2 regions of the Paenibacillus segetis genome follow, and region 2 is predicted to be linked to the other one. Evidence: a T-box and tRNA genes for the amino acid it is inferred to sense, from the RefSeq annotation. Region 2 holds a T-box; the other holds one or more tRNA genes.
What was found. The T-box of region 2 lies ahead of IEW05_RS19360 (valine--tRNA ligase). A T-box ahead of a tRNA ligase gene usually reads a tRNA of that ligase, here a tRNA-Val.
Positions count from the first base shown of each region.

Region 1: it has a tRNA-Val gene. The T-box ahead of IEW05_RS19360 (valine--tRNA ligase) is inferred to sense a tRNA for this amino acid. The anticodon was not compared.

Region 1 covers NZ_BMFT01000001.1:2,830,239-2,833,389, reverse strand. Annotated here, with positions in the region: gene IEW05_RS13280 (polysaccharide deacetylase family protein) at 1-179, opposite strand, end outside; gene IEW05_RS13275 (hypothetical protein) at 413-616, opposite strand; gene IEW05_RS13270 (sporulation protein YjcZ) at 1,062-1,172, shown strand; gene IEW05_RS13265 (aspartyl-phosphate phosphatase Spo0E family protein) at 1,363-1,506, opposite strand; tRNA gene IEW05_RS13260 (tRNA-Val) at 1,871-1,943, opposite strand; gene IEW05_RS13255 (GNAT family N-acetyltransferase) at 2,618-3,064, shown strand.
Region 2 covers NZ_BMFT01000003.1:25,090-28,240, forward strand. Annotated here, with positions in the region: gene IEW05_RS19360 (valine--tRNA ligase) at 1-1,225, opposite strand, end outside; T-box leader at 1,339-1,595, opposite strand; gene IEW05_RS19365 (LysM peptidoglycan-binding domain-containing protein) at 1,756-2,979, opposite strand; gene IEW05_RS19370 (RluA family pseudouridine synthase) at 3,109-3,151, opposite strand, start outside.

The DNA of each region.
Region 1 (3,151 bases), on a different contig from region 2:
GTTTGCTTACGATCTGGACCATCATCGAACGTAAAAGCAATCGTCTTTTTCTGAGTGGGTACCTCCCAAACGATGTCGCCTCGCTCCTCATAATAGCTCCTGTCTTTAACAACCTGCGATGTAGGCGAAGCAACAGCATTCCCACTGTATATCGACATGGTTACGAGCAGAATCAGCATAGTTTTGAATTTAAGCATCGATACCGTTTCCTCCAATATAAATACTGTTTAATCACATGTTTAGCTATTTTGCTTCATTGGAGTTATTTTATCCTCATTGGAGATTATTAACGGAAAACCACGATTTAAATACCATAACCGGATTTCCACTTGGATCATGCTGATTTAGAAAGCAAAAACCCCTGAAGCAAAATGCCTCAAGGGTTATTCATTAGGATCTGCAATGGTTATTTTTAATCTTCTCTTTGAGTGGTATTTTGCTCTCTCATCATGTGATGATAGTGGTAATGATGGTGATGATGATGATGGATGAAGTGTTGGCCTTGTTGTTGACCATGGGTATGAAAATGAGGTTGATGCATATGTTCATGTCCGTGATGATATGGTTGGGGATCCCTTTGCTGAGATCCTAGTACGTTATAGTTTTCCTGATTCATTGATTTTCTCCTTTCGTCTATGGTTAATTCATATTATGTCTAGACAGGATTAGTGACACTTGACCTAAATAAATTGGGCTGCCTATAGTCACCAATAGGTGGCTTTTTTGTGTAGCAGGGAAATACTTCTTTCGTCGAATAGTGATGAGGATAGGGGGAGATACGATAGAGGAGCAAGCAGATGTACTGAGATAAGAAGAAATTTGTAGGTACCAAGCATCTTAATGGGTGCTTTTTTATTTGTGGAGACAACGCTACAGGTGGGAGCACAAAAAGGGTGCACACAAACAAAGGGTCGTACCTTCAGAGGTAAGACCACCAAACTTGTAATACAAGCACTGATAATTTAGACAGTATAATAAGCCTAGAGTAGTACAATAAGCCCAGTCGATTAAGCTACATTAGAATATGATGAAATGTACGCAAAATACAAGGAGGGAAACACATGGGTGAAATAGGTGGAATTGGTTGTGGCATTGGTGGAGCATTTACATCAACTGGGGTTATCTTGGTTCTGTTCATTCTTCTTGTTATCGTTTCCTGTGCATTTATTTGATTAGTTTGGAATCCATTTGTACAGAGCTCTGCTGACTTCGGTCGGTGGAGTTTTGTCGTTTAAAATTAATATAACTGAAACTATCTAATAGCAAACCTTAATTCTCGTAGTTTGTTTATTGAAAATCACCTTTTATATCATTACTTAAAGGAGCCGCTTTCGCGACTCCCTTTGATCAACTGATTACTTTTTATTTATGCAACTTATAGTATTCATTTAATGCATCATCTAGTTGTTGACTTACTCTTATAACTTCCTGATCGATCAACCGTTTATAGGTCGATAGCTGGTTTAACTCCAAGCGGAGTTCTTCAATTCTACGGAATAAATCCAAACTGAACAGCTCCCAATCTAAAAAGTATTTATTTTAGACGTTCGCTGTCGACAGGCGTCCGTGATTGCGGATCTCACCATAGTACTGTCCGCACCAGGACTATAGTGATAATATATAATTCGATAAAAAACTACTTAATTCCTCCTAAATAGATAAATTATGTAAAATGATGTTGGGATTAGTGTATAAAAAAGGATCATTGATGTAAGAAAAAGATACATATAAATTCAAAATAAAATTTTTGAATTATTTGTAGGAAGGTTATTAATGGGTTTACAAAACCCGCCCCCAAATCACAAAAAGCAGTATTATATATAAACAAGCAAAAACCCTTGAAGCCAATGGCCTCAAGGGTTTCCTAGTATGATCTGCAGTGGGTTCGAACCACTGACCCCTACCCTGTCAAGATAGTGCTCTCCCAGCTGAGCTAGCAGATCATGAATATAGCGAAGATAAAATTTATATTATCAGGATGATAGGGTTATGTCAAACTATTTTCAGCACAACTTCCCGTCTATACAAGCGTATAAAGCAACTCACCAGAGACAACAATGAGTCATATACGACGATAAAAGAAAGTAGGTTGAGTGGATATGATACGTAACATTAAACTATCTCGTCATTGTAGACAAGAGTGGGTTGTATATATCCGAATGGTTTTAGTTATGGGGTGTGTAAGTGTAACGCTTCTATTGATTAGTGGATGTAGTTTATCGCCCGATTCTGAGACCCTGCAGCGGCAATCAAAAACACTAATAGACACCAGTCCTTCGGTGTCGGACGGAGTATATGCTCCAACTATAATAGGAGATGTATATTCAAAAGAGTAACTTTTTCTATTTCATAATCAATCTTCGTCCCATTTGCGAGAATAGCCTTTTTTAGTTGTATAGTACATCAGTAGGATTAACACTACAGCAATTAACACAGATGCAGCAATGGTCACTCCAAAGATCATAATTCATGACAACTCCTCTCCAAAGTTATAATAAAGTTGGACAGTTTAACTATACATGACAACCGATTTTTTGTATAATGATGCAACTTAAGAGTACTTTATATGACTTAGAATAAAGTTATAAAAGACAACAATGGAGGGGAATCTGTAGGGATGACTGCTGCTAAAATTATACACGTAGAAAATAATGAGCAATTGGAGAAATGCCTAGATATTCGTAAGGAAGTGTTTGTAAAGGAACAGATGGTTCCGATTGATCTGGAGATCGACGAGTTTGATGTGTTAAGCCCGGACGTACATCATGTGTTGATCGAGCAGGACGGAGTTTATGCCGCTACGGGGAGACTGACCTATTATAAGGATAACTCGGCTAAAATGCAGAGAATCGCTGTTCGTCAAACGTTTCGTTCTCAAGGCATTGGAAGAATACTGCTACTCGCACTTGAAGAACTTGCCCGTGAACTAGGACTGAGCAAATCCGTTCTTGATGCACAATGTCAAGCCGAATCATTCTATAGCAAACTAGGTTATGTGACGATCTCAACTGAACCTTTCGATGATGCAGGCATACCCCATGTGCGAATGGAGAAGCCTCTTTAAGTAGTTGAACAGCAGATGTTATATATCCTTTGTAATATAACATAAATATGGGAAAAAGGGACAAGCTATACACATCCCCGAACAGGG
Region 2 (3,151 bases):
GAACATTCTCGATCCATTGCAAATATACCTTATCAAACCGTTCTGGTATGAAGTTAACACCTTTGCCACTTTTTTGTGCTGCAATAGCAGCCTCAGCTAGCGGCTTCATTTTTACAAACCATTGCGTTGACAAATAGGGCTCTACAACAGCGCCTGACCGTTCACTGTGGCCCACTTGATGCACATGATCTTCAATTTTAATCAGAACTCCCATGTCCTGAAGATCCTTTACAATCAACTTACGACATTCACTACGATCTAAGCCTTGATATTTACCAGCAGCTCCGTTCATCGTTCCGCTTTCATCCATTACGGTGATTTGAGGAAGATCATGTCGAAGTCCCACTTCAAAGTCATTTGGATCATGCGCCGGAGTAATCTTAACCGCGCCACTACCAAATTCCTTTTCTACATACTCGTCACCAATAATCGGAATCTCCCGCTCTATGATTGGCAGAATTAGTGATTTGCCAATGAGGTGGGAATAACGTTCGTCCTCAGGGTGTACAGCCACAGCCGTATCTCCCAGCATCGTTTCTGGACGTGTGGTAGCTACGGTAATAAAGCCGCTTCCGTCCTTGAGTGGATATTGAAGATGATACAGATGGCCGTTAACCTCTTTGTACTCAACTTCGATATCTGAAATTGCTGTACGAGCTGCAGGATCCCAGTTAATGATGTACTTGCCCCGATAAATAAGCCCTTTCTCGTATAACTTAACGAACACTTCACGAACCGCTTGTGAGAGACCTTCGTCAAGTGTAAACCGCTCACGCGAATAATCGAGAGACAAGCCCATTTTGGCCCATTGCTCACGAATCGTATTAGCGTATTGATCTTTCCATTCCCATACTTTCTCTAGGAACTTCTCACGCCCTAGATCATAGCGTGTCAGACCTTGTTCCCGTAATTTCTGCTCTACTTTTGTTTGCGTCGCAATCCCCGCATGGTCTGAACCAGGGAGCCAAAGTGCGTCATAACCTTGCATTCTTTTGGTCCGGATCAGAATATCCTGCAACGTAAAGTCCATCGCATGCCCAATATGGAGCATACCCGTTACGTTTGGCGGTGGAATAACGATCGTGTAGGGTTTCGCATCTGGTCTTTGGCCGGCTTTAAAAAACTCACCTTCCATCCAATAATGATACCATTTCTGCTCGGCCGCTTTAGGATCATACGTTGTTGGCATATCCGCCGATGAATGTTGCTCTTGATTTTCTGTCATTATTAATCAACCTCCGTTACATTTAAGCATTACCATAGCAAAATAAGCTTATCCTGAGAAAGGGTGTCTCCGCATTGCTTCACAAAGGCAGAAAACACAAAAAGCCCCTCGTCTCAAAGGACGAAAGGCTTTACTTTCGCGGTACCACCTTTGTTTCACGCATCATTTCCGCCTTCTACAAGGATAACGGATTTTGATTCGTGACACTCATATGCAGATAACGGCTGCTTGCCGGCCCATTCTAACATTTATAGCTCAAACAGGCGACTCCCGGGCGACTTCGATCAGCTATTTCCTACGGAATCTTTCAGCGACACAATTCCGCTCTCTGAAGGGTTTACTGCCTACTCTTCCCGTTCCAAGTCTTTCAAAGTTTATCTATAACATCATAACTTGGAAAGGCTTTTGAGTCAATATAACGACCTGCGAACGTGTTGTTGTTCTGCGATCATGTTTCGAGTGAGACAAAGAGCCTGTCCCCCCTGTCCCAATAAAAAAACCTGCGCATATGTTGCGCAGGAGGATACTTATTATGGAATGTAAAGCACTTGACCTTCTGATAAATTCTGTTCAGGCAAACGGTTATAAAGTTGAAGCTCACGTAAGCTAAGATGGTATCGTTGTGCGATATCATCCAGTGTTTCTTCTCGTTGTACGATAACAAGCTTTACTTTACGGAAAGGAGTCTTCTCATCTACATTACCAATAAATAGGTTTTTCCAGTATACTTCCTCGGTATCCCTAGGTTCTGTCGTAGATTCAGATTGCTCCTCTACCTTTTCTGGTACAGTATTTACTTCCTCAACTATACGTTTGCTAGGTAAAAACTTAGTTATACCAAAACTATTTTCCTGTTCGGCTTCACTATTCTTCTTACTTCCTAGTGCAATTTTCATTTCTTTCTTTTCTTCTTGCTGCAATACAGCAACAGCTTCCAAGTCCGCATGTACATCTTCTGACACTTCTAGATCTACCTCGGCGTCCACGGGAACAACATCCTCGGTCTCCATATCAACAGAGCTTAACTCTGCCTCCGAGATTTCCGCAACTTCTGTTGCTTCAGCAGAATCATTCACCCGAGGGGTAGTTTCGACTGGCGAAAAAACCTCCTGCTTAAACCAGACATTACTCCCAGATTCTTGAGCATACTCTGGTACTGCGGTTACTTCTACCAGCTCCGAAGTATCATATTCCTTGTCCGCCCATAATGTCGGTGACAATAAAGCAGAGGAATCCTCCGTCCACGACAAAACTTCTGCCTGCTCGTCCGGATCCCGATCCTCAGAGGACTCTTCCGTAAACTCAGCAGAATCTTGATCATTCCGATTCTCCGGTACTGTATCGTGGGCGGCAACAAATTCTCTCCCCCCCCAGTCCTGAGTCTCGGTTACCAATGAGGAAGTCTCGATTCCTTGCAGGGAAAGAACGCCTGTAATATTCAAGCTACGGGCACTAAGAAGATCGATATCAAAATTCTCAATTTCCACTGCGATATCCTCCAACCGGTTCACCCGGCTGAGTGGAATGGTGATTTCCACAGGAATCCAATGCTCTAATTCGCGAGTTTCCCCCTCTCCGCGGTATAGCCCCGACAACAGCAAATGTCCGCGAAGCGCGGCATATTCTTCACCGGGAATAACCTGAATTTTCGGGTAAAGTTCAATTTCTTCCAATTCCTCAATGCCGATCACATCATCCGATAAATGAACACGTTCATAAATATCGAATCGCAATCCGTAGGATTGATCAACCAAGAGCAATTACCTCCTTTCAGCATATCCAAACATGATTTTGCATCGATACATTTTCATGATCCAAATCATCGCTCGTTTTATCTATATGCTTAAAAGAAGAGTGCATGCCTAATTTTCAGTATCCTGCTTCTATGTTTTTGAGGCTAGTAATTGCCCCCGTAAAATGTTCATA